One region of the Thioclava kandeliae genome, then DNA from elsewhere that is predicted to be linked to it. Evidence: riboswitches for the same ligand, from Rfam matches in the RefSeq annotation. Region 1 holds a riboswitch; each other region holds the start of a gene.
What was found. Region 1 has a riboswitch for cobalamin ahead of VSX56_RS11885 (ABC transporter substrate-binding protein). Riboswitches for the same ligand answer to the same signal wherever they lie in the genome.
Positions count from the first base shown of each region.

Region 2: it holds a riboswitch for cobalamin, as region 1 does, so the genes downstream of both, VSX56_RS06535 (DUF1636 family protein) here and VSX56_RS11885 (ABC transporter substrate-binding protein) in region 1, are expected to answer to the same signal.
Region 3: it holds a riboswitch for cobalamin, as region 1 does, so the genes downstream of both, VSX56_RS06470 (energy-coupling factor ABC transporter permease) here and VSX56_RS11885 (ABC transporter substrate-binding protein) in region 1, are expected to answer to the same signal.

Region 1 covers NZ_JAYWLC010000008.1:151,619-162,008, reverse strand. Annotated here, with positions in the region: gene VSX56_RS11905 (FUSC family protein) at 1-1,816, opposite strand, end outside; gene VSX56_RS11900 (c-type cytochrome) at 1,987-3,390, opposite strand; gene VSX56_RS11895 (GMC family oxidoreductase) at 3,394-4,983, opposite strand; gene VSX56_RS11890 (sugar dehydrogenase complex small subunit) at 5,022-5,603, opposite strand; cobalamin riboswitch at 5,954-6,142, shown strand; gene VSX56_RS11885 (ABC transporter substrate-binding protein) at 6,226-7,233, shown strand; gene VSX56_RS11880 (FecCD family ABC transporter permease) at 7,230-8,252, shown strand; partial or broken gene VSX56_RS11875 (ABC transporter ATP-binding protein) at 8,252-8,767, shown strand; gene VSX56_RS11870 (CobW family GTP-binding protein) at 9,104-10,186, shown strand; gene efeU (iron uptake transporter permease EfeU) at 10,353-10,390, shown strand, end outside.
Region 2 covers NZ_JAYWLC010000004.1:77,466-87,855, reverse strand. Annotated here, with positions in the region: gene cobT (nicotinate-nucleotide--dimethylbenzimidazole phosphoribosyltransferase) at 1-635, opposite strand, end outside; gene cobU (bifunctional adenosylcobinamide kinase/adenosylcobinamide-phosphate guanylyltransferase) at 632-1,126, opposite strand; gene VSX56_RS06565 (histidine phosphatase family protein) at 1,192-1,788, shown strand; gene VSX56_RS06560 (propanediol utilization protein) at 1,779-2,621, shown strand; gene cbiB (adenosylcobinamide-phosphate synthase CbiB) at 2,618-3,556, shown strand; gene cobD (threonine-phosphate decarboxylase CobD) at 3,569-4,555, shown strand; gene VSX56_RS06545 (cobyric acid synthase) at 4,535-5,980, opposite strand; gene cobO (cob(I)yrinic acid a,c-diamide adenosyltransferase) at 6,211-6,855, opposite strand; cobalamin riboswitch at 6,895-7,121, shown strand; gene VSX56_RS06535 (DUF1636 family protein) at 7,137-7,583, shown strand; gene cobW (cobalamin biosynthesis protein CobW) at 7,587-8,630, shown strand; gene cobN (cobaltochelatase subunit CobN) at 8,634-10,390, shown strand, end outside.
Region 3 covers NZ_JAYWLC010000004.1:63,300-73,689, reverse strand. Annotated here, with positions in the region: gene cobI (precorrin-2 C(20)-methyltransferase) at 1-302, shown strand, start outside; gene cobJ (precorrin-3B C(17)-methyltransferase) at 299-1,057, shown strand; gene VSX56_RS06500 (cobalt-precorrin-6A reductase) at 1,054-1,791, opposite strand; gene cbiE (precorrin-6y C5,15-methyltransferase (decarboxylating) subunit CbiE) at 1,790-2,965, shown strand; gene VSX56_RS06490 (cobalamin biosynthesis protein) at 2,962-3,336, shown strand; gene cobM (precorrin-4 C(11)-methyltransferase) at 3,333-4,118, shown strand; gene VSX56_RS06480 (cobyrinic acid a,c-diamide synthase CobB) at 4,115-5,419, shown strand; gene cobA (uroporphyrinogen-III C-methyltransferase) at 5,416-6,144, shown strand; cobalamin riboswitch at 6,218-6,429, shown strand; gene VSX56_RS06470 (energy-coupling factor ABC transporter permease) at 6,484-7,149, shown strand; gene cobF (precorrin-6A synthase (deacetylating)) at 7,255-8,010, shown strand; gene VSX56_RS06460 (STAS domain-containing protein) at 8,467-8,763, shown strand; gene VSX56_RS06455 (response regulator) at 8,839-9,204, shown strand; gene VSX56_RS06450 (chemotaxis protein CheA) at 9,204-10,390, shown strand, end outside.

The DNA of each region.
Region 1 (10,390 bases):
GTTCGGGGGCCAGCAGGGCATGGCCGGTTACGGCGCCTGCCAGCACCCTGAGCGCGCCCAGAACGCGGGCGGCCTTGTCCAGCTGATCGGCCGAACGCCGCCCCTCCATCATCTTGCGCTGGCGCACTGTCTCGGCATGGGTGCTTTCGAGCCCCGCCTGCCGGCGCAGCCGGTCCACGGGTTCGGGCAGGCCGGTGCTGCCGACCGAGGCCGCCGCATAGTCCATATTGGCCTGCACGGCACGCGCCAGAATGTCGCGGAAATAGGGCTCGGCGCGGCCCGGCCAGAGGGTGGCGCCCACGACGAACGCGATGGCCGAGCCCAGGATATTATCGAGCGCGCGCGACAGGGCAATGCCGTGATCGGGCATCAGCAACTCTGTCACCAGAACGAAAAGCGCGCTGACGCCTATGGTGAAGATGGTGTAATTCACCCGTTTGAAAGCGATGGTGAGCGCCGAGGTCGGGATAATCACGGCCAGCAGCGTCAGCTGCCCCGGACCGAGCGCCAGCAGGCCCGCGGCCAGAAGGCCGCCCGCGATCGAGCCCAGAACCCGTTCCAGCATACGCGGCCATGTGGTCGAGAGCGCGGGCTGCAGCACGACGATAGTCGCCATCGTGGCCCAGTAGAAATACTGCATCTCGAGTGTCACGCAGATCAGGTAGGTCGCCACCACTGCAACCGTCAGCCGCAGGGCGTGGCGCAGGATCGGGTCAGGAATGTTGCGCCAGCTGGGGCGGGGCGTGCGGTCCGATTGCGGCGCTTGGGTCTCGGGGGGCTCGCCGCGCAGATGCTCGGCCAGACGCAGGAAGGCCTCTGCAACCGCGCTGACCACGGCCTGCGATTGTGCGCCGCCGCGTTCTGCCGCACGGCGCAGGTCTTCGGCCTCCCAGACCAGCCGGTCGGGATTGGGGTGGCGGGTCATCGCCTGCATCTGCGCCTCCGACAGCAGCGCCCCGATCCGCGCAAGCTGTTCGCGCAGCGGTGCTTCTTCGGTGGGTGCAAGCGGCTCGCTCAGCATGTGGTCGAGCGCGATCATCGCGGCAAAGATCCGGTCGGCGGTGCCCAGTTCGGCCATGAACTGGGTCTGGCCATTGCCCACGCCCAGGATGGTGCTGCGCGCCCGTTCGATGGCTGCGCGCAGGGCGCGGCGGTATTCGGGTTCGGCGGCGCCCAGGATCTCCTGCTGGCCCAGCCGCGCGGCCATGGCTGCGTTCATCTCGGAAAGCCGGGCAAAGACCGAGGCGATCGCGCGCCGAGCCGGACTTTGCGAGCGCAGCCGCCAGATCCAGAAGCTGAAGACCAGCGCCCAGATGCCGCCTATGAGAAATGCGCCGGCCAGATGCAGGGAGGCGATTGGCGAGCTGGGAAAGCCCACGGCCACGCCGCCCACCACGCAGATCAGCGTGCCCGACTGCGCGCCTGCGGGGCCGAATGTGCCGCCAAGGGCGGGCAGGAAGATGATCGGGATCAGCGTCAGGCAGGCATAGATCGGCCCGAGGCCTGCGCTTGCCGCGCCAAGGAAAGCCGCCAATGTGCCTGCCGCCACAAAGGCTCCCATCGCGCGGAAACGGGTGCGGTCGCGCCCGCCCGGGTCGCATAGGCAGACCCAGAAGGCGGCAAAGGCGGCCCAGAGGAGCTTCGGCTCGCCACTGGCCACCGCCGTCAGCACCATTGCGGCAAAGGCCAGCGAGGCGCGCAAGCCCTCGGCGACGCCTATGAATTCGGGGACCATGCCGATCGAATATCCCTCGAGCCGCCGCGCGAGGCGGTAGATCAACGAGCCTGGGGCGGCAGGGATGGAGGGCTGGGGCATGGGCTATGTCTTTCGCTCGGATGGACCTGATCTAGGACCATGAGCCGCGTTTGGGAATGCCGCAATCTGTCGCAAGCGGCCGGAACCCTGCGGCTTTGGCCGCGATGCAACAGCGCATGACAAAGGCCGCATCCCTGATGGAATGCGGCCTTCGTGCAGCAGGAGCGCGATCAGACCTGTCTGCGGCGCGCGCGGCGGAAAACACCGATCAATCCAAGGATCACGATCACCGCGATGATGATGCCCGCCCATGTCATCCATGCGGCGTTCTTCACGATCCACGGCACCTCGCCGCCCGAGCGGATGGTGTCCACGGCGGCCTTGTCCAGCTTCGGATCGGTGCCGCCGAAATTCGTCTGGACATACTTGGCAAGGGCCGCGATCTGGCCGTCATCAAGATCGTTCCTGAAGTTCGGCATGACCGAATAGCCCGTCGCATCGTGACGGCTGATGCCTTCGGCAATGGTCATCACGAGGTTCGAGGGATCTTTCGAGGTCACAGGGGCCGATTTCGACAGGCTCGGGAAATGTCCGTCGGGTGCGCCCTGACCATCGACACCGTGACAGGCGGCACAGGCCGAATTGTAGAGCTTCGCCCCATCGGTCGTGCTGTGATCGGCCAGTGCATCGGCATGGTCGGGATTGCCCTGCCAATCGGCGGTCTCGTAGCTCGTGATCGGCACTTCCTGCACGGCGGGGGAGGCCGCCACATCAATGGCCGATTGCACCGCAGGCACTTTCTTGAGATAGGCTGCGATCGCTTCCAGATCGTCATCCTTCAGCTTGCTCAGTGAATGTTCCACCGCTTCGGCCATCGGACCTGCGGCCGATCCATGCCCTTTGGCAAAGCCGTTTTTCAGATAGGCGACGATATCCTCGTTCGACCAGTCGCCAATCCCGGTGGCCTTGTCGGGCGTGATATTGGGGGCACGCCAGCTGCCCAGCGAGCCACCGCCCAGATATTCGGACTGTTTCTCGTTCATCATCAGCCCGCGCGGGGTGTGGCAGGTGCTGCAATGTTCGAGCGCATCCACCAGATAGGCGCCGCGTGCTTCCTGATCCGACAGGCCGTCCGGTGCCGTCCAGCCCGGCTTGGGCGAGAAGAGCATGTTCCAGCCGATCATCAGCGCGCGCTGGTTGAAGGGGAAGGGCAGGTCGGTTTTCTCGGCAGGGGCTGCATCCACCGGATCAACGCCCTGCATCAGGTAGGTATAGAGCGCCTTCACATCCGCATCCGTCATCTTGGCATAGGACGGGTAGGGCATGGCCGGATAGAGATGGGTGCCATCGGGCGTCACACCCTGACGGATGGCCTTGGCGAATTCGTCCTCGGACCAGGTGCCGATGCCATAGTCCTTGGAAGGCGTGATATTGGTGGCGATGATCGGCCCCATCGGCGAGGAGATCTTGTAGCCGCCCGAGAAGGGTTTGCCATCGACCGGCGCCGTGTGACAGGCGGTGCAGTCGGCGGCGCGGGCGATATATTCGCCCTGTTTCACCAGATCGGCATCCGATTGCGCAAGGGCGCTGGTGGCCAGAGCCGTAAACACCGTTGCAAGAGTAAGCAGACGCATGGCTCAGACCTCCTTCGCGATGGTGTCGGCGGCGCGGATTGCCAGCGCCACGGCGGTCAGCGTCGGGTTGACCACCGACGAGGAGGGCAGGTTACCGGTGCTGACCACGAAGAGGTTCTCGTGATCCCAGCTGCGGCAGTCCTTGTCCACGACCGAGTCCGTTGCCTTGTCGCCCATGATGACCGTGCCCATGATATGGTCATGGTTGGCCAGATCGCGTGACATGTTGAGCACCTCGCCATTCATCGCGCTGACAAACTGCTGATAGTCGTTGATACAGGGGTCGATCGCGCCACGGGCGTAGTCGTCCACCGCATAGGTGATGCGCAAATTGGGTTGGCCGAGCGCGTCCTTATGCGGCCCCGGTTGCACGCGGTTGGCCGGATCAGGCAGCGTCTCGAACATCGAATAGAGGCTCATATAGCGGGCGCTGTCATGTTTGATGCGCGCGTCCAGCTCGGAGCCCAGAACGCCTTTTTTCAGCAGGCGTTTGGTCATCGCCTCGTTCGGGACGAAGTTGTTGACCGCGTGTTTCATGCCCGAATGCTGCGAACGTGTCGGGCCGTCGCGATAGCTGAAGATCGCGCCTTGCTGGATCGGGCCACGGCCCGGCCAGACCGGATCTTCCGAGAAGAAGTCAAAGCCCAGGCCAAGGTGTGGCATCAGGTTGCGCCCGACCATATCGCTGGAATTGCCGACCTCGGAGGTGATCATCAGCTTGGCGCTTTCATAGCCATGGGCGGCCAGCACGAAGACCTTCGCGGTCAGGCGGCCTTCGTCCCCTTTGGACGATTTCCATTTGACGGCGGCAATCTTGCCATCTGGACCTTTCTCGATCTGGGTCACGGTGGTGTTGGTCATCAGCTTGACGCCCGCCTCGACGGCGAGATCGGCGTGGAAGACGCCGGAATAGTTGGCGCCGATCGGGCAGACAGGGGCGCAGTTGTTGTTGCCTACACAGCCCGGACGGCCACGGTAATTACCGCTCATCATGGCCGAGGGCTCGGCCACCACATCAAAGCCCAGAGGCTCGATCCGGCTTTTGAAGGTGTCCAGCATGTAGCTGTTTTTCTGCGCGGGCATCGGGAAATCTTTGGAGCGCGGAGGCCATGTCTCGCCTTTGCGCACGCCAGACTGGTCTTCCTTCATATTGCCTGCGACGCCAATCTCGTATTCGGCCTTCACATACCACGGCTCGAGATCGCTATATTCGATAGGCCAGTCGCGGCCCACGCCATAGGTGGACTGCATCTTGAAATCATCGGGGATGAAGCGCCATGTCGCGCCGCCCCAGTGCCATGTCGAGCCGCCCACCAGTTTGAGGAAGTTGGCGATCATCGGGAAGTCGCCATCATTCTCGACATAGTCATGCGAGGCCGACGTATGCGCCCAGGGCTCGTCCGGATAGGGGCCGTTATAATCGGTGCGGCGGGGAGAATTGCGGAAGGCTTCGATCAGACGCCAGCGCGGAATGCGCACGCCCGCCTCGAGCATCAGAACGGATTTGCCTTGCTTGGCCAGCTCGTAGGCGGCATTCGCCCCTACCGTGCCGGAACCGATGACAATCACATCGGCATCATAGTCATTAGCCATTGGGTATAGTCCAGATTTCTAAAATAGTTACAGCGCGATCACTTGATGTCGTCAGCGGTGGGCGGCTCGGCCCAGTAATTCTGCTTGTGCTGCGAGTAGGTCGGGATCGGAGTGGTATTGCCGGTGGGCTTCCACATCAGCGCATCGCGATAGGTGACGAATTTCGCGTCATCCTTTTCCTGCGACGGATCGGGCGTGCCGGTATAGCCCAGATACCAGACGGCGGTGATCGTGGTCATGGTCTCGCGCAGATCCTGATCGGGACTGGTTGCAAGGAAGGCGTCGATATCCTCGACATCGGCGGATTTGATCGCATCCGACAGGGCAACGACCTTGGTGTCGAAGCTCGGATCCAGCTCGACCAGCTGGTCATAGGCGCGCTCGACCAGCTTGGGGTCGAAGCCCTTCTGCCGGGTCACGAAAGCGCTGATCGTGCCAAAACCCGCCACCCCGTCCGCGGTGGCCGCCATTGCACGGCTCATGCCCAGTCCGGCGCCCGATGCCGCCACAAATCCCGCGACCGCAGAGGTGATCAAGAAGTTGCGTCGGTCCATGCCGGAAAGCTCTTTCGATGCAGCCGGAGCCTCGGCTTTATCGGTGCGACATTTGGTCTTGTTCAAAACGTGACACTCCTCACTAATATTTCAGATAGGCCGCGTCGCGAAATGGCTGGACCGTGAAACAGTGCGGCTTCGGGCAAGCAAATTTCGAGTCGGGCTTTTGTATGCGTTTGTATGCAAACCATTGGCGTTGATCATGTGCGTGCTTATGAATGGTGTATTCCGGAAACAGCTATAATGGCGCATTATCTCCCGCTGGCGTGAAAATCCTTGAAAACGGTCGATTATGCTCGGTCTTGAATGGCGCTCAATGCGCCTTCGGGTAACCTGCCGAGGCACAGGTAACGCTACGTCGCGCTCTGGCTGCCAGAAATTCGTCGCGTGGCATCGCTTGACCTCGGCGGGGGAGGATGCAAAACCACCTCACCGGTATCCGCGAGGATATAATAGGGAATCCGCACCGCTCCGGCGGCAACCGGAACTGCCCCCGCAACTGTAGGCGAAGAGCGCCTTTGCAACACCACTGGGCCATCGGTCCGGGAAGGGCAAAGACGCGTTGAGGCGCCAGTCAGGAGACCTGCCGGCCTGAAGATGTTAACCGGACGGGGTGTGTCGGTAGGGCAGGCGGGGTCTCCGGCCCCTGTCCTTTATGGCGCTTTCCGCTCCTTTCGATAGGACGGAACTGATGAAATGCATGATACTGGCCGTGGCCTCATTGCTGGGTGCGGTCTCGGCCTCCGCGCAGACGCATTATCCGCTGCAAATAGAAAATTGTGGTCGTAAGGTCCGCTTCGAGGCGGCCCCCGAGCGCGCGGTGACGATCGGTCAGTCGGCCACCGAGATCCTCTATTCGCTGGGGCTTGCGGATCGGGTGAAGGGCACCTCGGTCTGGTTCAACAAGGTGCTGCCGCGCTATGCCGAGGTCAATGCACAGATCCCGCGTCTGGCCGATAATGATCCGAGCTTCGAGAGCGTCGTGGCCCGTAAACCCGATCTGGTTGCCGTGCAATATGAATGGCATGTCGGTCCCAATGGTGTGGTGGGCACCCGTGAGCAGTTCGCAGATCTGGGGATCAATACCTATATCCTTCCCGCCGATTGTGACACCAAGGACAACAGCACCGGCGGCGATGGCACGCGGGTAGGCGCCTTTGATCCCGTGCAGGTCTATAAAGGCATCCGCCAGCTGGCCGAGATCTTCGATGTCGCCGACAGGGGCGAGACGCTGGTCGACGATCTGCAGGCGACCGAGGCGCGCGCCGTGGCACGGGCCAAGGCGCTGGATCTGCCGAAGGGCTTGAAAGCGGCCTTCTGGTTCTCCTCCGCCGATATCGCGCTCGATCCCTACATGGCGGGCCAGCTTGGTGCGCCGGGCTATATGATGCGCGCGCTCGGCCTTACCAACGTGGTGCAATCCGACGAGGAATGGCCCACGGTCGGCTGGGAGAGTATCGCCAAGGCCGACCCCGATGTGCTGGTGATCGCCAAGATGGACCGCCGCCGTTTCCCCGCCGATGATGTCGAGGAAAAGCTGAAATTCCTGCGCAGCGATCCGGTGACGCGGCAGATGAAAGCGGTGCGCGAAGGGCATATCGTGGTGATGGACGCCCATGCCATGAGCGCGACCCTGCGCACGATCTACGGGCTCGACAGCCTGTCCGATGCACTGGCGGGTATGACTTTCCAATGAGCCGGAAGGCGCTTTTATGGGGTGCGGGGCTGATCGTTCTCGCGCTGACCCTGCTGGCCGGGGCGGCCATTGGCGAGACGCGGCTGCCGCTGGCTTCGGTCGCGAGGGTGCTCGCCAACCATCTTTGGCAGGCGGGCTATCCGGTGGACCGGATCGATGCGGGTATCATCTGGTCCTACCGGCTGCCCCGCGCGATTGTGGCGGCCAGCTGCGGGGCGGGGCTGGCGCTGACAGGGGTCGTGCTTCAGGCGCTGTTGCGTAATCCGCTGGCCGATCCCTATCTGATGGGGCTCTCGGCGGGCGCTTCCACCGGCGCGGTGCTGGTAAGTATCGCGGGGTTCGGGGCGGGGGCGCTCAGCATGTCGGCAGGCGCGCTGATCGGGGCGCTTGCGGCCTTTGCTGCCGTGGTTGCGCTGGCTCATGCCATCCCCGGCACGGCGCGCGGCACCAGCGGGGCGGCCGCGATCATCCTTGCCGGGATTGCAGGTAGCCAGATGTTCAATGCGCTCACCGCTTTCATCATCGCGCGCTCGGCAAATGCCGAACAGGCGCGCGGTATCATGTTCTGGCTGATGGGCAACCTCTCGGGCGTGCGCTGGGAGGATGTGCTCCCCGCCGTTGTGGTGACCTGCCTCGGCGCGCTCGTCTGCCTCTGGCACCGCCATGCGCTCGATGCCTTCACCTTCGGGGCCGAGAGTGCGGCATCGTTGGGGGTCAATGTGCCCAAGACGCGCGGGATCCTGATCACCGCGACCGCGGTGATGATAGGGGTTTTGGTGTCGAAAGTGGGTGCCATCGGTTTTGTCGGGTTGGTGGTGCCCCATGCGATGCGCTTTCTGGTGGGCACCCGCCACCAGCGCCTTGTGCCGGCCTCGGCGCTGGCGGGGGCGGTGTTTCTGGTTCTCGCCGATATTGTCTCGCGCATCATTGTGCCGGGGCAGGTTCTGCCCATCGGGGTGGTGACCGCGTTGATCGGGGCGCCCGCTTTCGCGCTGATCCTGATGCGAGGGGCGCGCTGATGGTGCTGCGCGTGGAAAACCTGCAGGCTAAGGCGCATCGGGTCGAGATCCTGCACGGGATCTCGCTGACGGTCGGGGAGGGTGAATATCTGGGGCTGATCGGGCCGAACGGCTCGGGAAAGTCTACGTTGATGCGGATGATGGCGGGTTTGGGAAAGCCTTCTGGGGGCAGGGTGCTTTGGCAGGACAGGCCGCTGGCAGAACTGGGCGCGCAGGTGCGGGCCCGCCAGATCGCGCTGGTCGAACAACAGGCCGAGACCACCGACCGGCTGCGGGTGCGTGAGGCGGTCGAGCTGGGGCGTATCCCCTTCCTGTCACCCTTGCGGGGCTGGAGCATGCGCGATAGCGAGGCGGTGACCCGCGCCCTCTCGGCGGTCGATATGGCAGGGCGCGAGGACCGGTTGTGGCACACGCTTTCGGGAGGCGAGCGCCAGCGGGTCCACATCGCCCGCGCATTGGCCCAGTCGCCTGCGCTTTTGCTGCTTGACGAGCCCACCAACCATCTTGATATCCGCCACCAGCTGGCACTTCTGGCCCTTGTGCGGAGCCTGCCCGTCAGCCGGGTGATCGCGCTCCATGATCTCAACCATGCGTTCTCCTGTGATCGGGTGGCGCTCTTGGAGGGGGGGCGGCTCAAGGCGATCGGTCCCCCTGCCGAGGTGCTCTCGCCCGACAATTTGCGCGAGAGTTTCGGGGTCGAGGCGCGGCAGGTGCGCGATCCGGACGGACATCTGGCGCTGCATTTCACAGCGAGCCTGCCGCGGGCCGGTTGATCGCGCGGCAGGCCGATCCCATCTTGCGGGATGGGCCTGCCGGACATATCCCTGCACCCGCCGGAAAAGGAGCGTCCCATGGCCATACCCGATACCCAGATCCCCGTCTTCGTGCTGACCGGTTTTCTGGGGGCTGGCAAGACGACGCTTCTCAACCGGCTTCTGGAAGATCCCGCCTATGCCGATACCGCGCTGGTGATCAACGAGTTCGGTCTGGTGGCGGTCGATCATGATCTGGTGCGCAAGGGCCGCGAGGCGCGGGCCAGCGTCACCACGACGGGCTGTATCTGCTGCACGCGGGGCAGCGATCTGCGCGCCTCGCTTGACGAGCTGCTTGTGCTGCGGCGCAACGGGACGCTGCCGCCTTTCTCGCGGGTTATCGTGGAGACAACAGGGCTGGCCGATCTGGCCCCCATCGTGAACAGCCTTATTCCCGGCGGGCTGGCGGCGGTCGCTCTGGCCGATCATGCGGTGGCGCGGGCGTTCCGGCTGTCGGGTGTGATCACGGTGGTGGATGTCGAGGGGATCGGGGCGGTGCTCGAGGCCCATCCCGAAAGCCTTCGCCAGATTGCCTTCGCCGATCATGTGGTCCTAAGCAAGACAGACCTCCACCCTGCGGGAGATCTGGGTGAGGCGCTGCGCGGCCTCAATCCGGGGGTGATCGTGCATGACGCGGCTGCCGATGGATTCTCGCCCGCCAGTCTGATTGGAGCTGGAAGCTACAGCGCCTTCGGCAAGGGCGAGCAGGTCGGCAAATGGCTGGCTGCTGAGGCGCAGCTGCGGCCCCTGACGGGCGGTCATTTTCATGATCTCAACCGGCATGGAGGGGTGCAGGCAGTGCCCTTGACCTCGGATACACCGGTTGATGAAACCGCGCTGCGCCAGTTCCTGACGCGGCTGACCGCCACGCCCTCGAACGGGCTTTTGCGGATCAAGGGGCTGATGGCGCTGCGCGATGACCCGTCGCGCCCGCTGGTGGTGCATGCGGTAGGCCACAGGCTCTATCCCGGTCTTCGGCTCGAGGGCTGGCCCGACGGGCAGGCCGGCAACCGGCTTGTGATCATCGGCACTGCGCTCGATGAAATGTCTCTGTGCCAGCAATTCGACCGTCTGGGCGGTCAGCCCTTTGCGGATTTTCCCATCGTGCAGGGCATCCGTTGAGCATATCGTGGTCCGGCGGCACCCGTCGGTTCACCCCTCGGTTCACGCCGCCCGTTCACGCCAGCGTGCGTTGACAGCCGCGTTCTGCGGGCGCAGAAGCCATAGCTGAGTTGTTTGGTCGGGAATAAACGCCCACCGATCCAGAGCTAGGCGAAAGAGGCAGGTCATGCTGGCAACTTTGGTGATCGCGCTCCGTGAAGGGCT
Region 2 (10,390 bases), on a different contig from region 1:
TCGAGGCCACGTTCGATAGCCGAGATCTTGCGCGCGACCCCCGCATCGTCCGACCCCGTGCCACGCCCGACCCAATCAGCCACATCGCCCCCGAAGAGCGCCGAAGCCAGTGCCGCCGCAATGGTGGAATTGCCAATACCCATCTCGCCCAATATCAGCACATCCGCCTTTGGGTTCACGGATGCCGCACCGCGATTGAGCGCCTCGAGCGTCTCGGCCTCGTCCATCGCGGGGCCTTGCGTGAAATCACGCGTGGGGCGGTCGAGATCGATGGCGACGGCCGACAACTCGGCCCCGTTCGCGCGGCAGAGCTGGTTGATCGCAGCGCCGCCATGTTCGTAATTGGCCACCATCTGCGCGGTGACCGATTGCGGGAACGGGTTTACCCCTTGCGCGCAGATCCCGTGGTTTCCTGCAAACACAATCGCCTGTGCCTTGCCGATGCGGGGCCTGTCGGTGACCCGCCAGCCTGCCATGAAGACCGCCAGATCCTCCAGCCGCCCCAAGGATCCCGGCGGCTTGGTGAGCTGGCCCTGCCGCGTGCGCGCCGCCTCGGCGGCCTCGTTGTCGAACGCGGGCAGTCTGTCGGCGAGACCGTCGAGCTGGGACAGGGTGGAAAGCGGAAAGAGGCTCATTGTGGTTTGACCTTTAGTGCATAGCCGCAGGTGACGAGATGGACCTCATCCGCCACGGCGGCTATTTTCTGGTTAAGCTGTCCTTGCGCGTCGCGGAAGCGGCGCGCAAGAGCGTTTTCAGGAACGATTCCCATTCCGACCTCGTTGGTGACGAAAATAACCGGCGCGTCGAGCTGTGGCAAACAGCCGATAAGGGCCTCTGCCTCCGCCTCGATATCGCGGTTCTCCATCATCAGGTTGGTCAGCCACATCGTCAGGCAGTCGACAAGACGCGGCGCGCCCCCGTCGGTATCCCTAAGAGCGCCGACGAGATCGAGCGGCGCCTCGATATCGCGCCAGCCCGTAAGACGACGGGCGCGGTGTTCCTCGACCCGCGCCTGTGTCTCGGCATCCCAAATCCGTGCCGTGGCAATATAGATCGCGGGAGAGCCGAGGCTCAGGGCCTGGTTCTCCGCGAGGCGAGACTTGCCTGAACGCGCGCCGCCGGTCATTAGAATGATCTTGCTCATCGGGCGATGAGAAAGCAGAAACGGGCTGGAAAGCAAAGAGGTAGTTTATGTCGATCACGCAGCCGTCAGCGCTCCCGCCGCCCGAGGACGGTCCGCAATGCGAGCTGGTGCTGATCCGCCATGCCCCCGTTATAGGCGATGGGTGTGTCTATGGACGCCGCGATCTCGGCGCAGATCTCGCGGACCGGACGGCCTTGGCGCGGGTGGCGGAGGCGGTGCCAGAGCCTGCGCGCATCGTGGCAAGTCCCGCGCTGCGCTGTGTCCAGACCGCGCGCGCGCTCTGGCCCGATCTGCCGATCGGGACCGAGCCGGATTTCTGGGAACAGGATCTCGGGGAATGGGAGGGCCGTCCCTATGCCGAACTGCCCGATCTGGGGCCGCTACCGCTCGAGGTGCTGGCCGCGCACCGACCACCCGGGGGCGAGAGTTTTCTCGATCTCTGCGCACGGGTGCCGCGTGGTCTTGCGCCGCTGTCGGGGCGGGTGACGGTGCTCGCCCATGCCGGAACCATCCGCGCCGTGCTGGGGCTGGCCCTGGAGGTGCCCGCTGCGGGGCTGCGCTTCGAGATCGCGCCGCTATCGCTCACGCGGGTGAGTTTCCTGTCCGGGGGCGCGGTGATCCACGAGGTCAACCGATGCGTCTGACCCGTAGCACGCGCCTGCGGGTGGCCGGACATTTCGGCGAGTTCCTGCAGGGACGGATCGGCAGCACGGGGCCGGTTGCGCTGGTCTCGGTGCCCTGTCCGGTGCTGGGCGTCACGCTCGATGTCAAAGCCGCACCCACAGGCTATGTGCATGACCCGCAACGCCTTCTGCCTGCGGGAGCACTGGCGCAGATCCAGCGGATGCTGCGGCGCCCCTTGCGCGGAGCGGTCCGGCTCGGCGCCTCAATGGTGGCGGGGGCGGGTTGTGGCGCCTCGACCGCCGCGCTGACGGCGCTGATCCGCCATATGGCGCCCGCGCTGCCCGCGTCGCAGATCATGCGGCTCTGCTGGAAGATCGAGGGCGCAAGCGATCCGCTGGCCCATGCCTATCCGGACTGCCATCTCTGGGCCTCGCGTCAGGGAGAAAGCCTCGGCGTCCTGCCCGCGCCGCCGCCAATGCGCCTGATCGGCGGGCTCTGGGGTGCGCCCGAACCCACCCGTCCGCAAGATCAGCACTTTGCCGATATTTCGGATCTTCTGCCAGCCTGGCGGGCGGCCTGCCTGCGCGGCGATCTGGCACAGGTGGCTGCACTGGCGGCCCAGAGCGCCGCGCGCACGACCGCTCTGCGGGGGCCCGCGGCCGATCCCACATCAGGGCTCGCATGCGAGGTGGGGGCCTTGGGCTATCTGCGCGCCCATACGGGATCGGCACGGGCGCTGGTCCTGCCACTTTCGGCGTCGCGCCAACAGTGCGATGCAATCCGTGACAGGCTGCGCGCGGCAGGCTATGGGCGGGTGGTGGAATTCACGCTCGGCCAGCGGAGGGGATCATGACCGGAGCACTCATCATGCTGATCGGTTTCGGGATCGATGCGGTCCTTGGATGGCCCGCAGCCGTATTCCGGCGCATCGGCCATCCGGTGACATGGCTGGGGGCCTTGATCCATGCGCTGGAGGGGCGCCTCAATCGCGCGCATTGGTCCAATAACGGGCGGTTATGGGGCGGGGTTGCGACCACGCTCTGCGCGATTTTCTTGCCCGTGATGCTCGCCATCACCATCACATGGCTTGCGCCCGCGAACTGGCTCGGGACGCTGATCCTGTCGCTTTGTGCTTGGCCGCTGATTGCCGCGCGCTCGATGTATAGCCACGTGGCCGCCGTTGCCCGCCCGCTTGCTGCGGGCGATGTGCCGCAGGCCCGCGTGGCGGTGTCGATGATCGTCGGGCGCGATCCGGCCCGGCTGGATGAGGCCGGGGTGGCGCGTGCGGCGCTCGAAAGCCTTGCCGAGAACAGTTCGGACGGGATCATCGCGCCGCTCTTCTGGGGGGCGCTTCTGGGGCTGCCGGGGATTGCGGCTTACAAGGCCATCAACACGCTCGATTCCATGATCGGCCATCGCAATGACCGCTATGAATGGTTCGGCAAATTCGCGGCCCGTCTGGATGATGGGGTGAACCTGATCCCCGCGCGCCTGACTGGGCTGATCTTTGCGCTGGTCTCCGCGCCTGTGCGGGCGCTCAAGGTGATGGCGCAGGATGCGGGCAAACACCGCTCGCCCAATGCCGGCTGGCCCGAGGCGGCCTTGGCGGCGGGTTTGAGCGTGCGCCTGTCGGGGCCGCGGGTCTATGGTGACCATGTGGCGCATGAACCCTATGTCAACGAAGGCGCCCCCGATCCGCGCCCGCAGGATCTGGCGCGCGGGCTCTCCCTCTATCTCAGGGCGATGGGGCTTGCGGCCCTGTGTCTTGCCCTTCTGTCCTGTCTCTGAAAAGGCCCCGATATGCGTGATCACGGCGGAAATCTCGATTGGGCCATGGCCGAATATGGCCGGACGGGCGGGCAGGGCGAGTGGGTCGACCTCTCCACAGGGATCAACCGCGTGCCCTATCCCGTGGGTACGCTCCCGCCCGCGGCCTATACCGACCTGCCCACCGGCGCGTCCATGGCGGCGCTGCTGGCCGTGGCGCGCCAGAGCTACGGCATGACCGGTGGGGGGATTGCCGCGCTGGCCGGTGCACAGGCGGCCATCCAGATGCTGCCGATGCTGCTGGACGGCCCGCGCAAGGCCCGCGTCCTCTCACCCACCTATAACGAGCATGCCGCGTGCCTGCGTCAGGCGGGCTGGCAGGTCGAGGAGGTCCGTCACCTTCACGATCTGGAGGGCGCGCGGCTGGCCGTGGTGGTCAATCCCAACAATCCCGACGGGCAATGCCACAGCCCCGAGGTACTGATGGCCTTGCGCGGTAGGGTCGGCACGCTGGTGGTCGATGAAAGCTTCGCCGATCCGCGTCCCGATCTGTCGCTTGCGGGGCAGGTTGGAGAGGAGGATCTCTTCGTGCTGCGCTCGTTCGGCAAGTTCTACGGGCTGGCGGGGCTACGGCTTGGCTTTGCACTGGGGGCCGAAGCCCGGATCGCGCGGCTGCGCGAGATGGCAGGCCCTTGGCCTGTCTGCGGTGCGGGGCTTGCCATCGGCACCAGAGCGCTGGCAGATCGCGACTGGCAGAGCACCACAATCGCGCGGCTGGTTCAGGACATGGGCCGTATGGACGCGCTGGCCGCGCAGGCAGGCTGGGACCTTATGGGCGGGACAGAGCTTTTCCGGCTTTACGCGACCCCCGATGCGGTTCGGGCGCAGTCTCGACTGGCCCGCGCCCATATCTGGAGCCGCATCTTCCCTTGGCATCCGCGCTGGATCCGCCTCGGCCTTCCCGGCAACGAGACAGAATGGGCGCGCCTTGCGCATGCACTAACGGGCAAGGCCGAGTAAGCCGTCCACATCCAGATGCGCCTCCAGATGGGCGGCCAAGGCGTCGAGCGTGGCTTCCACCAGGGCTCCATGCGCAATATTGCCCGACCGCGCTCCGAGCGTGCCCAGCCATGCCGCACGGAACCCGTCCTCACCGAACATCCCGTGCAGATAGCTGCCCATGATCCGGCCATCGGGCGAGATTGCCCCTTCGGGCACGCCCGCGATCATCGCAAAGGGCCTTGCACGATCAGGCCCGTCACTACGCCCGATATGGATCTCGTAGCCCGAGAATCCGCATCCCGTCGGTGCATGGAGGGCCTCCACCCGTGTCAGGCGCTTGTCCTCTACCATCACCGTTTCGATATCGAGAAACCCCAGACCGGGATCGCTGCCCGCAGGCCCTTCAAGCCCGTGCGGATCATGCACGACACGCCCCAGCATCTGGTAGCCACCGCAGATCCCGAGGATCCGCCCGCCACGCCGCACATGCGCCTGCAAGTCCACTTCCCAGCCCTGCGCGCGCAAAAAGGCCAGATCGCCACGGGTGGATTTGGAACCGGGAATGATCACTAGATCGGTATCACCGGGCAGGGGCTGGCCCGCCCGCAAAATGCTCAGCGACACATGCGGCTCCTGCATCAGCGGATCGAGATCGTCGAAATTGGCAATCCGCGAAAGCCCCAGACAGGCCACCCTGAGCCCCGAGCCACCCGAGGCATTCGGCAAATCCAGCGCATCCTCGGCCGGCAGACGGCCAGCCTCCGCAAACCACGGCAAAACGCCAAAACCGCGCCAGCCCGTGCGCGTCTCGATCATTCGGTAACCCTCGTCAAACAGCCGCGGATCGCCACGGAACTTGTTGATGAGAAATCCTGCGATCCGCGCGCGGTCGCCCGCGCCGAGCACGGCCTGCGTCCCCACGATCTGTGCGATCACCCCGCCACGATCGATATCTCCGGCCAGCACCACCGGCACATCGGCCGCGCAGGCAAAGCCCATATTGGCAATGTCATTCTTGCGCAGGTTTACCTCGGCAGGACTACCCGCCCCCTCGACGATGACCAGATCATGCGCGGCCTTAAGGCGCGCGAAACTCTCTAGAACCGGCGCCATCAGGGACGGTTTTAACGCGGCATAATCGCGCGCCTTCACGGTCGCCCGCCGCTTGCCCTGCACGATCACCTGCGATCCGGTCTCGCTCTCGGGCTTGAGCAGGATCGGGTTCATATCGACCACAGGCTCCACTCCGCAGGCCATCGCCTGCAAGGCCTGCGCCCGCCCGATCTCGCCACCATCCACGGTAACGGCGGCATTGTTGGACATGTTCTGCGGCTTGAAGGGCGCAACGCTCAGCCCGCGCAGCCGCGCCGCCCGACACAAGCCCGCAACCAGCATGGATTTTCCCACATTCGAGCCCGCGCCCTGGATCATCAGCGCCTTCATGATGCCATACAGTCCATGGGGAAGGGCCGAGGCACCGCATCTCGACCGTGCCATTGGCAGCTGGCTGCGGGAGATGCGGTGCGCCCACCTTCTGCCACCATCGGGACCCTGCCGAGTGAGGCAGCACCTTTATCGCGCAACATCGTTAATTTTGCCTTGTTTTCCATTGTCCGAAAATATCCCGGGGGTGAATTGCGCCCGAAGGCGCAAGAGGGGGCAGAGCCCCCTTTTCAGAACTCGACGCCCCTCTGGCCCTTGATGCCTGCGCGGAACGGGTGTTTCACCAGCGTCATCTCGGTCACCAGATCGGCCAGCTCGATCAGCGGCTCCTTGGCATTGCGCCCCGTCAGCGCCACATGGGTCATGGCGGGCTTCTCGTCGCGCAGGAACGCCACCACCTCGTCGATATCGAGATAGTCATAGCGCAGAGCGATATTGATCTCGTCAAGCAGCACGAAGCGGATCTCGGGGTCGCGGATCAGCTCCTTGGCCTTTTCCCAGCCACGCTTGGCCATCGCCACATCCCGCGCGCGGTCCTGTGTCTCCCAGGTAAAGCCTTCGCCCATCGCATGGAACTGGCACAGACCGGAGAAGTGCTCCTCGATCAGACGCCGCTCGCCGGTATCCCACGCGCCCTTGATGAACTGAACCACCGCACAGGGCATCTCATGGGCGATACAACGCAGGATCATCCCGAACCCTGCCGAGGATTTCCCCTTGCCAGCGCCGGTATTGACGATGATCAGGCCCTTCTCGCCCTCTTTCGTCGCCATGATCTTGTCGCGCGCGGCCTTTTTCTTGGCCATCTTCATCGCGTGGCGGTCCTCGGTGGCGGCGTCCTGATCCGGCATTCCTTCGGGGGCGGTCTCGCTCATGGGGGATCTCCTTCCTTGACAAAGCGCGGGCTTGCGCGTCTTTTAAGCGCGCACACAGGTTCCTGTTTATGACAGGTGAAAAGGGAATGCGATAGGGGACGGGATCCTCAAGCGCAGCCGCCCCCGCGACCGTGACCGAAGAGGTGGCAGGCCACTGGACAGATCCGGACCACCGGATCCCTCCGGGAAGGCGTCATCGGCAGGCAAGGCCCTACAGCCCGCCTGACTTCGCAAGCCGGGAGACCTGCCTGTGGCGAAAGACAAGGACGGGCGATCGGGGTGTGTCGCAGCGGGAAGAGGGTCAGAACCTTGTGGTTCCGGCGTTCGACCTTTGCTATGCGCAGCCCGAAGAGGGAGAGCATATGAGCAATGTAACGGTCACGATCTGCACCACCTGCCGCCGCACGGGCGATGACACGAGCCCGCGTCCGGGTGCGCGGCTGCGCGATGCGGTGGCGCAAGCCTGCATTGACGGTGTGAAGGTCAGGGGGGTCGAATGCCTCTCCGCCTGTTCGCGCTCCTGCTCGATGGTGCTGTCGGGCGGGCCGGACCGCTGGAGCTATATCTATGGCGATCTCGACCCCGCCACCCATCTCGATGACATTCTGGCGGGCATCCGCGCCTATGGCGAGACCGCCGATGGTCTGGTGCCGTGGCGCGCGCGTCCCGTTGTCTTCCGTAAACAATCCATCGCGCGTATACCGCCGCAAAACGATCCGCAGGAGTGATCCATGAGCAATCTCGCAAAAGTGCCGGTGACCATCGTCACAGGGTTTCTGGGGGCGGGCAAGACCACGCTGATCCGTCACCTGATGCAAAACCCGCAGGGCAAGCGTCTGGCCGTTCTGGTCAATGAGTTCGGGACCGCGGGTGTGGATGGCGATATCCTCAAATCCTGCGCCGACGAGAACTGCCCCGAGGACAATATTCTGGAACTGGCCAATGGCTGCATCTGCTGCACTGTGGCCGATGAGTTCATCCCGACCATCGAGCGTCTTCTGGCGCTGCCCGAGATGCCCGATCACATCCTGATCGAGACCTCGGGTCTGGCGCTGCCCAAACCGCTTCTGAAGGCATTCGAATGGCCCGCGATCCGCTCGCGGATCACCGTCGATGGTGTGGTGGCGCTGGCCGATGCCGAGGCTGTGGCTTCGGGTCAGTTTGCCCCCGATCTCGCGGCGGTCGATGCACAACGCACCGCCGACCCCTCGCTTGAGCACGAGACGCCGCTCTCCGAGGTCTTCGAGGACCAGATCGCCTGCGCCGATATCGTGCTTCTGTCGAAGGCCGATCTTGCGGGCGAGGAGGGTCTGGCCCGCGCCCGCGCCGTGATCGAGGCCGAGGCGCCGCGCAAGCTGCCGATCCTGCCGATGTCCGAAGGCGTCATCGATCCGCAGGTGATCCTGGGGCTCAATGCGGCCGCCGAGGATGATCTCGAGGCGCGCCCCTCCCATCATGATGGCCATTTCGACCACGAGCATGACGATTTCGATACGATCGTCGTGGACTTGGGCGAGATCGAGGATGTTGCCGCGCTCGAGGCGCGGATGGTCGCCATGGCGGGCGATTTCAATATCCTGCGGATGAAGGGCTATCTGGCGGTCAAGGGCAAGCCGATGCGCTATCTGGTGCAGGCCGTGGGCACGCGCCTGCGCGGCCAGTTCGACCAGCCTTGGGGGGCACGCCCGCGCGCCTCACAGCTGGTGGTGATTGCCGAGCATGACCATATCGACCGCGCCTCCATCGAGGCGGCGCTGGGTCTGGCGGTGGCCTGACCGATGCATGTGGTCTTTCGCGAAACGCATGGGCTGGACCAGTCGGACCAGCCGCAGGATCTGGGACAGAGCCCTGCCGATCTTGTTGTGCTGTCCTTCAGTGACAGCGACCTCGGTGCGTTCGCGGCGGGCTGGAAACGGGCAGGGACGCTGCCGAGCCTGCGCCTTGCCAATCTGGTGGCGCTGAAACATCCGCTCTCGGTCGATACCTATCTCGACCAGACCCTGCGCCATGCCAAGGGAATTCTGGTGCGGATCATCGGTGGCGAGAGCTACTGGCCCTATGGGCTGGCCTCGCTACAGGATCTGGCGCGGCGACAGGGTATCGCTCTGGCCGTGCTGCCCGCCGACGGGCGCGAGGATGCCCGCCTCGATGCGCTCTCCACGCTGCCGGTCTCCACGTTGCGGCGCCTTCAGGCGCTATGTGATGCGGGGGGCGCGGTGGCAGCCCAAGCCGCACTTGCACAGCTCTCGCTTGCAGCGGGGCTCTATGCGGGGCCGGTTTCTGGGGTGAAATCGGTGCCCGATTGCGGGTTCTACCTGCCACAGACAGGGATCGTGGCGGCGCCGGAGGCGGGAGAGGATATCGCTCTGGTCACCTTCTACCGCTCCTATCTGACCGCGGCCGATACCGCGCCCGTGGATGCGATGATCGAGGCGTTGCGGGCGCGTGGTCTGAACGCCTATGGCGTGTTTGCTCCCTCTCTGAAGGCACAGGGCGTGCCGGATTGGCTGCGGCGCGAGATTGCGCGGCTCAAACCGGTTACAGTGGTCAATGCCACCGCGTTCTCGGCGCAAGGCGCCGAGGGTGGCTCGCCCTTGGATGCGGCAGGTGTGCCGGTGGTGCAGGTTGCACTCACGACTGCGCGCAGGCGCGATTGGGCAGGTTCCGAGCGCGGGCTTGCGCCCTCCGATCTGGCGATGCATGTCGTATTACCGGAAGTCGATGGCCGGATCTTTGGTGGTGTGATCTCGTTCAAATCTCCCTCGCAACGCGACCCCGATTTGCAATATTCGCGCTTCATTCATCGGCCCGATCCGGGCCGCGTGGCGCAGGTGGCCGATCGGGTCATGGCGCTGTGCCGCTTGGCGCGCCCTGCGGCAGAGAAACGATTGGCCTTCGTGCTCTCGACCTATCCGGGCAAGAGTTACCAGATCGCCCATGCAGTGGGGCTTGATGCGCTGGCCTCGGTGGAGGGGCTTGTCGCGGCGCTGCAGGCCGAAGGGTATCCCCTGACCAAGGTCAGCGACCTTGGCGCGGTGCTGCAGCATGCAACGCTTGACTGGCCCATTGACGACTACCGCTTGGCTCTGGCCGATCTGCCCGATAGGTTGCGTGATGACCTTCACGAGGCTTGGGGTGCGCCCGAGGAGGATCCGCTCTATCGCGATGGGGTCTTCCGGTTTCCCGCCATCCAAAGCGGTTCGGGTCTTGTTGCGCTACAGCCGGAGCGGGCGGATCGTGCACGCCGCGATGCCGATTACCATGACCTCTCGCGCGTGCCGCGCCATGGCTATGTGGCCTTCTACCTCTGGCTCCAGCGTCAGGCGGATGCGCTGATCCATATGGGGGCGCATGGCACAATGGAATGGCTACCGGGGAAATCGGTCGCTTTGTCGGAAACCTGCTGGCCCGAAGTGCTGACCGGTTCCCTGCCGGTGATCTATCCGTTTATCGTCAATGATCCGGGCGAGGCCGCGCAGGCCAAGCGCAGGATTGCAGCGCAGACCATCGGCCATGTGCCCCCGCCCTTGGCCCA
Region 3 (10,390 bases), on a different contig from region 1:
GGACGGCCACGGGACTGCCTGTGACATGGGGCGATGATGTGCTGACGGTTGCTATGGCGACACTCCCCGAAGAGGACCTGACCGCGCGGATCGGTCAGACCGATGCGCTGGTCGTCATGAAGATCGGGCGCAACCTGCCCAAGCTGGCCCGCGCCTTGCAGGCCGCCGGAAAATATGACGATGCGTGGCTTGTGACCCATGGCACGATGGCAAACCAGACCGTGCAGAAACTCTCCGAGATCAGCGGCGAGGTGCCTTATTTCTCGATCGTGGTCGTGCATGGTCAGGGGCGCAGGCCATGAGCGGGCGTCCCTCTGGCTGGGTGCAGGTAGCAGGGCTCGGCCCCGGTGACGAGGCTCTGGTGACGCCGCAGGTGCAGGCCGCCTTGGCCGAGGCCACCGATATCATCGGTTATATCCCTTATGTCCGCCGCGTGCCGGACCGCGCGGGCCTGACCAAGCATGAAAGCGATAACCGCGTCGAGCTGGAGCGCGCGACCCATGCGCTCTCGCTTGCGGCACGGGGTGCGCGGGTGGTGGTCGTCTCCTCGGGGGATCCGGGGGTGTTTGCGATGGCCTCGGCGCTCTTCGAGGCGCTGGAGGCAGGGCCGGTTGGCTGGCGTGATCTCGATATCCGCATCCTGCCGGGGATCACCGCGATGCTGGCAGCCTCCGCCCGGATCGGTGCGCCGATGGGCCATGATTTCTGCGCCATCAATCTGTCGGACAATCTCAAACCCTGGACGGTCATCGAGACGCGGCTGAGGCTGGCCGCGCGGGCGGGGTTCTCGATGGGGTTCTATAATCCGCGCTCGGCCTCGCGCCCGCACCAGTTCGGGCAGGCTTTGGCGATCTTGCGCGAGGAACTGCCGGCCTCCGTGCCGGTTTCATTCGCACGCAATGTCTCGCGTCCCGACGAACGGATCGTGACGGTGCCATTGGGGCAGGCGCAAGCCGAGATGGCGGATATGCGCACCGTGGTAATCGTGGGCACCGCCGAGACCCGTCAGGTCGGGCGGTTCTACTATACCCCGCGCTCGCTGGCACAGGAGCGTTAGAGCCCGTGTCCGAGCCAGCCCATCACATCCTCTGCCGCGTGGAAGACCAGCCGTGCCCCCGTTTCGGGGCGCTCGATCATGAGGACGGGCAGGCCGAGGCGCCGCGCGGCATCGATCTTGGCGCGCGCGCCCGTGCCTCCGGCATTCTTGGCCACCACCAGATCGATCCGGTGCTCCTGCAGCAGCGCCAGATCCTCATCCTCGAGAAACGGTCCCCGCGCCAGCACCACGCGGCAATCGGGCACAGGCAGCGGCAGGGTTGGGGGATCGACCAGCCGGAGCAGGTAATGGTGCTGCGGGACGGCGCCGAAAAGCCCGATATGCTGGCGACCGATGGCAAGAAACACGCGTTTTGCCTCGATGGGCAGGGCACTGGCGGCGGCCTCCATATCGGGCACAGAGGTCCAGCGGTCACCGGTTTGCGCAACCCATGGCAGCCGCTCGAACCCGCACAGCGCCACGCCTTGCGCGCGACAGGCCGCAATCGCGTTGCGGCTCATCTGCGCGGCAAAGGGATGGGTCGCATCGATCACATGGGTGATTGCCTCGCGCGCCATATAGGCCCGCAGCCCGTCAACCCCGCCAAAGCCCCCGACCCGCAGGGGAAGCGGCTGGGCCACTGGCGATTGCGTGCGCCCCGCATAGGAATAGACCGCCCAGAGCCCTGCGCGCGCCAGAATGCGGGCCATTTCGGCGGCTTCGGATGTGCCTCCGAGCAAAAGGATACGCGGCATGGATAGGCCCTGGCTCCATATTATCGGTCTTGGCGAAGATGGACCGGCGGGGCTGTCGGATGCAAGCCGCGAAATCCTCTCTCAGGCTTCGGTCATCTTTGGCGGGCCGCGCCATCTGGATCTGGTGGGCGCGGGCGCGCGAGGGCGGGCATGGCCTGTGCCCTTCGATCTGGCCCCGGTTCTGGCGCTGCGCGGGCAACGGGTTGTGGTGCTGGCATCGGGCGATCCGTTCTGGCATGGGGCGGGCGGGTCGCTTGCGGCCGCGCTGGCCCCCGAGGAGTGGATCTGTCATCCAGCGGTGTCCTCGATCGCATGGGCGGCCGCGCGGCTGGGGTGGCGGCTCGAGGAGGTCGAGACGCTGGGCCTGCATGCCGCACCTCTTTCGCGCCTGCGTCCCTCTCTCGCACAGGGCAGCCGCCTGATCGTGACGTTGCGGGGCGGGGCACAGGTGGCCGAACTCGGGGCCTATCTCGACACTCTGGGCTTTGGTGCCTCGATACTCCATGTCTTCGAGGCCATCGGCGGTCCGCGCGAGATCCGCCGCGATCTGCCAGCGGATGCGGTCACCGGAGAGTTCGGGCAATCTGTTCTGGTGGCGATTTCGGCGCAGGGCGGGCCCGGTCTGCCGCGTGGCTTCGGGCTCGACGATAGCCTCTTCACCCATCATGGCCAGATCACCAAACGCCCCGTCAGGGCATTGACGCTATCGGCGCTTTCGCCTCGTCAGGGCGAATATCTGTGGGATCTCGGCGCGGGTTCTGGCTCGATATCTGTCGAATGGGCGCTGGCGGGCGGGCGGGCCGCAGCTCTCGAGCCGCGCGCCGACAGGCTCGGCCAGATTACCGAGAACGCGATGAAATTCGGGATCGATCACCGGATCGATGTGCTTCAGGGCCACTGGCCCGAAACGCTGCCTGAAGTGCGTCCCGATGCGGTGTTCATCGGCGGCGGGCTTACGCGCGAGGGGTTTGCCGCGCTCTGGGAGCGGCTCCCGCAAGGCACACGGGTCACCGGTAACGCGGTGACGCTGGAAAGCGAGGCGCTTTATCTGGAGCTTCAGGCTACACTCGGCGGGACCCTCTTGCGGATCGAGCTGGCGGAGGACGCGCCCTTGGGGCGCATGCGCGGCTGGGAGCGTGCCCGACCGATCCTGCAGTGGAGTGTTGCGCGATGAGACGCGTGCTGGGCATGGGGCTACGCGCGGATGCAACCGCCGATGCGCTAGCGCAGGCGATTTCCGATGCGGGGCGGGTCGATCTGCTGGCGGTGTTGGAGGATAAAGGCGCGCACCCGGCGCTCACCGCGCAGGGCATCGCGCTGCAGCTGCTGCCGCGCGCGGCCCTGTGCGGGGTGCAGACCCCCACCATCTCGCCTCGTATCATGGATATTTTCGGCACGGGCTCGGTGGCCGAGGCGCTGGCGCTCGTGGCTGCGGGCGAGGGCGCGCGGATCCTGTCCCCCCGCAAGGTCTCGCCCTGCGGCACGATCACGACGGCGCTTGCCGGACAATACGACACCGGACCACTCGAAGAGGATCACCCATGACCGTCCATTTCATCGGCGCAGGCCCCGGTGCGGCCGATCTGATCACCCTGCGCGGGCGCGATCTGATCGCGCGGGCGCCTGTCTGTCTCTATGCCGGATCGCTGGTGCCCGAGGCGCTGTTGGTGCATTGCCCGTCAGGGGCGCGCATCATAAACACCGCCCCTCTGTCGCTTGACGAGATCATGACCGAGATCCGCCACGCCCATCAGGCGGGGCAGGATGTGGCGCGGCTCCATTCGGGGGATCTGTCGGTCTATTCGGCAATGGGCGAGCAACTGCGTCGTCTGCGGGCCGAGGGCATTCCCTACGAGATTTGCCCCGGTGTCCCCAGTTTTGCGGCGGCTTCTGCCGCGCTCGGCACCGAGCTGACCCTGCCCGGCGTCGCGCAATCGCTGGTGCTCACGCGGACCTCGGGGCGGGCCTCCCCCATGCCCGACACCGAGACGCTCGAGAATTTCGCGGCAACCGGCGCGACGCTCGCGATCCATCTCTCGGTGCATGTGCTCGAGGAAGTCGTCGCGCGGCTCTTGCCGCTTTATGGCGCGGACTGTCCGCTGGCCGTCGTCTGGCGCGCGAGCTGGCCCGACCAGAAGATTGTGCGCGCCACGCTCGGCACAGTGCTTGCGGCATCGGAGGGCATGCGGGGGCGCACCGCGCTTATTCTGGTGGGACGGGCGCTGGCGCAAGAGGGGTTTGACGAGAGCCGTCTCTATGCCGGCGATTACGACCGCCGCTACCGCCCCGTAGGGACCGATCCGCGTTTTCCGGAGGGAACTGAATGAACGGGCTCATCATCTCGGCCACTGGGTCAGGCACCGGTAAGACCACGCTCACTCTGGGCCTGCTGCGCGCCTATCACCGTGCGGGTGTCGGGGTCCGTTCCTTCAAGGCGGGGCCGGATTATATCGATCCGGGCTTCCATCTGGTGGCGTCCGGCCTGCCTTCGGCCAATCTCGACAGCTGGGCGATGCCCGAGGGGGTGATGGCGCGGATCATTGCGGGCGCCGAAGGGGCGGATCTGGTGATTGCCGAAGGGGCGATGGGGCTCTTTGACGGGGTCGCGCAAAACGGGGCCACCGCGCGTGGCAGTGCCGCGGATCTATCGGTGCTGACAGGCTGGCCGGTGGTGCTGGTGATCGATGCGGGCGGGCAGGCGCAATCGGTGGGCGCGGTCGCCTTGGGGTTCGCGCGGCTGCGTCCCGAGGTCAAGATCGCAGGGGCCGTGGTCAATCGCGTGGCCAGCCCGCGCCACGAGATGATGGTCCGCGAGGGGCTTGCCGAGGCTGGCATTGCCTGCCTCGGATGCCTGCCGCGCCTGAAGGATCTCGAAATGCCCTCGCGCCATCTGGGGCTCGTGCAGGCCTCCGAGCGGCCCGAGCTTGACGCGCAGATCGAGGCGATGGCCGATCTGGTGGCAGGGCATCTCGACCTTGCGGCGCTACGCGCGCAAGCCGCGCCCACACGCGCGCTTGCGGGTGCTGCGGCTCCGCTCACGCCCCCCGGCCAGCGCATTGCCATCGCCCGCGATCAGGCCTTTTCCTTCCTCTATCCTCATCTTCTGGACGGCTGGCGGCAGGCCGGTGCGGAGATCGGTTTCTTCTCGCCGCTCGAGGACCAGTCACCCGACCCGACGGCCGATTGTGTCTGGCTGCCGGGCGGCTATCCCGAACTCCATGCGGGGCGGCTTGCCGGAAAGGCGAGCTTCCTGAAGGGGCTTCGCGACTTCGCGCAGACCCGTCCCGTGCATGGCGAATGCGGCGGCTATATGGTGCTGGGGCAGGGGTTGGTCGACAAGGACGGAGCACGCCACGCGATGGCGGGGCTTCTGGGGCTAGAGACCTCCTATGCCAAACGTAAGATGCATCTGGGCTATCGTCACGCGCGGCTTCTGGCGCCCATTCCGGGGCAGGCCGAAGGGGCTGCGCTGCGCGGGCACGAGTTCCATTTCTCGACCATCCTGTCGCAGCCCGACGCGCCTCTGGCCCGCGTGACCGATGCGGCCGGTCTTTCGGTGGTGGAAACCGGATCGCGCAGGGGCTATGTCACGGGCACCTTCTTCCATCTGATTGCGGAGGATATATGAGCGGGTTCGTCAGTTTCGTCTCTTCCGGTCCGGGGGATCCCGAACTTCTGACCCTGCGCGGGGCCGAGCGTATCCGGCAGGCCGATGCGATCCTCTTCGACGATCTCTCTGCCGGTCCGATCCTCGATCTGGCGCGGCCCGAATGCGATCTGATCGGCGTGGGCAAACGGGCCGGACGTCCGTCGCCAAAACAGGACCATGTCAGCCAGCTTCTGGTCGATCATGCCCGCGCGGGCGGCAGGGTCGTGCGGCTGAAATCGGGCGATGGCGGCATTTTCGGGCGGCTCGAAGAAGAGCTGAGCGCCTGTCGTGCGGCGGGGATCGGGTTCGAGATCATCCCGGGGGTGACGGCGGCCTCGGCGGCAGCGGCGGCGGCACAGATCCCGCTCACGCGACGGCTGACCGCGCGCAGACTGCAATTCGTGACCGGCCATGACGTCACGGGTGCGCTGCCCGAGGAGTTAAACATGGCGGCACTGGCCGATGCGCAGGCGGTCACGGCCGTCTATATGGCGCGGCGCACCTTTGTGGCGCTGGCGCAGCGGCTGGAGGCTGCGGGGCTGAGCCTCGAAACGTCGGCCATGATGGCGGAATCGATTTCTCATCCCGACGAGGTGATCTGGCGTGGGACAATGCGCGAGCTGGCGGCCCAGATCACCGAACAGGCCGCGAGTGGCGCGATTCCAGTCAAGCCCGCGCTGATCTTCTATGGCGCGCTGGCCTGAACGGGCCAATTCTTGTCCGGCTGTGCCAATTTCTGCGCTTCCGCTTCGCGCGGCTTGACCTAACGACCGCGTTCGCCAAGAGTGATCCCACGGTTTCCGGTGGCCGAGAGGTGCTGCCGGATGAAAAGGGAATCCGGTGCGGTGTAGCCATCAGGCGCCAAATCCGGAACTGCCCCCGCAACTGTAAGCGGTGAGCCTGCTCCGGAATGCCACTCCGCAAGGGGGAAGGCGGCATGCAGGTGACGAGTCGCGAGTCAGGAGACCTGCCGTGGATATGGGCCGCTGGCCCGTCGTCAGTCACCATAAATGCCGTCGGGGTCGACGGCAGGGAGAACGTATATGCATATCGAACCGGGCATCGTGCATGGTGCCAAACTTCTTCTGAGCTACGCCACCGCCGCAGGTGCCGCCACTTATGTCGCCCATGAGGGGGTCAGGACGCTCAAAACCCGAGAGCTGCCGATGATGGCGGCCCGTGCCGCGGCCGCAACCGCTGCGGTTTTCGTCTCGTTCCAGATCCTGCCGCATCATCCGGCGGGCGTGTCTGAGGTCCATCTGATCCTCGGTTCCACGCTGTTTCTGATGCTGGGCTTCGTGCCGGCGGCCATTGGCCTGGCGCTGGGGCTTCTGACGCAGGGGCTGTTCTTCGAGCCGCAGGATCTGCCGCAATATGCGATGAATGTCACCACGCTTCTGGTGCCGCTCTTCGCGCTTCAGGCGCTGGCCCAACGCCTGATCGCCCCCGATACCGCCTATGCCGATATCACCTATAAACAGGCGCTTGCGCTTTCGACGGCCTATCAGGGCGGGGTAATCGCATGGGTCGCGTTCTGGGTGCTTTACGGTGAGGGTGTGTCGGTTGCAACGCTGGCCAATGTCGGCACCTTCGGCATCGCCTATATGTCGGTCGTGCTGGTCGAGCCGCTCGTCGATCTGGCCGTGCTGGCCGGTGCCAAGGCGCTGGGGCGCAACCGCTTCGTCCTCGCACGCGTCTATTCCGCCTGAGTGCTGGCACAGCCCTGGCGCACCTGCTAAGGATCCGACCGCAGCCTGTCACGGGCTGCGGTTTTCTTTTGCGGTTCTTTTTCTGCGAAACGTCTGGGGGCGGTAATGTGGGCAATCTCTCTGATCGGGATCGGGGCCGGTAACCCCGACCATCTGACGCTTCAGGCCATCGAAGAGATGAAAGCCTGCGAGGTGATCCTGATCCCGCTCAAGGGCGCAGCAAAGGATGATCTGGCACAGGCACGACGCGCGATTTGCGCGCGTGTATTGCCCGATAGCGGGCCTGCGCTGCGCGAGTTCACCCTTCCGGTGCGCGATGCGTCCGAACCCGATTACCAGCGCCGCGTGGCGGATTGGCATGACGCCATCGCGCGGATCTGGGAAGAGGAGTTGCGCGCCGCTCTCCCGCAGGGCGGGCGCGCGGGCTTTCTCGTCTGGGGGGATCCATCGCTCTATGACAGCACGCTCCGGCTGGCCGAACGGGTGGCCGCGCGTATGCCGCTCGAGCTTCGCGTCATTCCCGGAATTACAGCCATTCAGGCGATGACGGCGGGCCATGCCATCCCGCTCAATACGGTCGGCGGGCCGGTGACCATCACTACGGGGCGCAATCTGCGCCATAACGGCTGGCCCGAGGGCGCCGAGAGTGTCGTGGTCATGCTCGACGAGGGTGGGGCCTTCACCGCGATCGATCCGGAGGAGGTGGAGATCTGGTGGTCCGCCTATGCCGGTATGGCGGAAGAGTTGCGGTTGTCGGGCCCGCTTGCCGAGGTCTCGGAGCGAATCCTGACCACGCGGGCCGAGGCCCGTAGCCGCCATGGCTGGATCATGGATATCTATCTGTTGAGAAAATCCCGATAATACATCGGGGCGCGCGCGGCCAGGGAGTGGTGCGCGAACAGCAAGAAAAGGTCACTCGTTACGCCTTCTACAACGTCGAAGGTTGCGTCGGTTATACGGGCTTGGTGCTGGCGCACAACTCACGTTTGCGCGCGGTAGATATGCACAACGGGCAATAGACATGCGATGGGATTTCTGATAAGGATATCAGATACATCTAAGAAATAGATTGATGACGAGCAGCTTTCTGGCATGAAGATTTCATTATGCCGTATCTGGGCTTGGCGCAGCGATCCGCAGCCACTGTGATTGATGCATTCCGGGACCTGTCCACCGGCCCTTCCGGCCGCGACACCAGCCCTAAATTTTCATAGCTTTTTAATTAAGCCGTCAGGTTTTGTGGCGTATTTAGCTCTCCGTTAATTCTTTGGGGCGATCTCTTGCTAGATGATGCAACCCAGAAGAGTAATTTCTCACATGATGGTCAGCGAGATCACGATTGCCAATGCCAAGGCCGTCGCCAGCCAGCTCGACAAGGCACTTGTCGCTGGTGCGTCCATCCGCCTGGAGACCGCCCGATGGACGGCCTGCGACATGGCCGGAATGTCGGTGCTGATCGCGGCCTTCCGCACGGCGCAGCTCCGCAAGGCGCGGCTTCAGGTCACGCTGGAGGATACCTCTCCTGTGCCCGCGATACTTGCGCAGTCCGCGCTCACCGATGACCAGCTCAAACGCGATCCGGATGGTGTCTGGGTCGATATCATTCCCTGTTAGTTTCCCGTCCCGCGGCACCGCACCTGATCCGTGACGGCGCATCTGTCGCAGGGCCCCAATCCAAGGCCGCACTTCATGACCAAAACGATTGTCACCATCGATGATTCTCCCTCCGTCCGCCAGATGGTCAGTGCAACGCTGACCCGCGCGGGCTATCGGGTGATCGAGGCCGCTGATGGTGAGGATGCACTGGCCAAGCTGCAGGGCGAGCGACCCAATGCGATCCTGACCGACCAGAACATGCCCAAGATGGACGGTCTGACCTTCATCCGCACCTATCGTGCGCGCCCCGAGGCGCTTGGCGTGCCGATCGTCTTCATCTCGACCGAAACGCGCGACGATCTGAAACAGCAGGCGAAGGCGGCAGGGGCGATGGGCTGGATGGTAAAACCCTTCGACCAGCAGCAGCTTCTGAATGTGGTCAAGAAGGTCGCGGGCTGATGTCGATGGATGACGACGCTGCCCAGATCTTTCTTGCCGAGGCGCTGGAGTTGCAGGCCTCGATCGAGGCAAACCTGCTGGATCTGAAATCGCGTCCTGCGGATCGGGAGCTGATCGATTCCCTTTTTCGGGAATTGCATACGCTCAAAGGGTCGAGCGCGATGTTCGGGCATTCAGCGCTGTCGGCCTTCGTGCATGAATTCGAGACTGCTTTCGAGACCCTGCGCCAGCCCGGTGCCTGCGCGACCGATGCGCTGATCAAGGTGGCGCTTGCAGCCTGCGATCAGTTCCTCGCGCTGCTCGATACGCCCGAACTGGCAGCACCGGCCAGTCCCGCTCTCCTGCAGGCGCTGGCGGATGCGCTGTCCCAGAAGGCGCCGCTGGCTGTGCCGGCAGCTTCAGGAGGGCCCGGTTGGCGGGTGACACTTGCAGCGGGTCCCGCGGCATTGGGGCTGGGGATTTCGATCCCCGCGCTCCTGCAGGAACTGCGCGAACTGGATCCGGAGGTCACACTGCGCGCAGATCTCTCCGAGGTTCCCCCGCTCGAGGCGCTGAACCCGCTGGTGCCACCGATCCGCTGGTCGATCAGGCTGCCATCGGGGGTGACGCGCGACCAGATCGATGGGGTTTTCGTGTTTTCCGCGGATGATCTCGTTCTCGACATCCGGCAGGAAGATGGTTCTCCCGAGCTGACCGTGGCGACGGGTTCCCCCCAGCCGGAGGCCGGCGAGACGGGTGGGGGCGATGCCCCGCCAACGGGGCGGGAAGCGGCGCTATCGACCATGCGGGTCGCGACCGAGAGACTGGATGAGCTGATGGACCGTGTGGGCGAGCTGGTCATTGCCGAGGCCCGCCTGCATGACCTGAGCCAGGAGATGCGCCTGCCATCGCTGATGTCGGTGGCCGAGGATATCCGACGGCTGACATCGGGTATGCGCGACACCACCATGTCGATCCGCATGGTGCCGATCGGCACGCTGTTCGGGCGGTTCCGTCGCCTGATCCATGATCTCTCCGACCGCCTTGGCAAGCCCATCGACTTCGTGACGCTCGGGGGCGAGACCGAATTGGACAAGACGGTGATCGAGACGCTGGCCGATCCGCTGGTCCACCTGCTGCGCAACTCCATCGACCATGGTCTCGAGGATAGCGCCACGCGCGCGGCGCAGGGGAAATCCGGCAATGG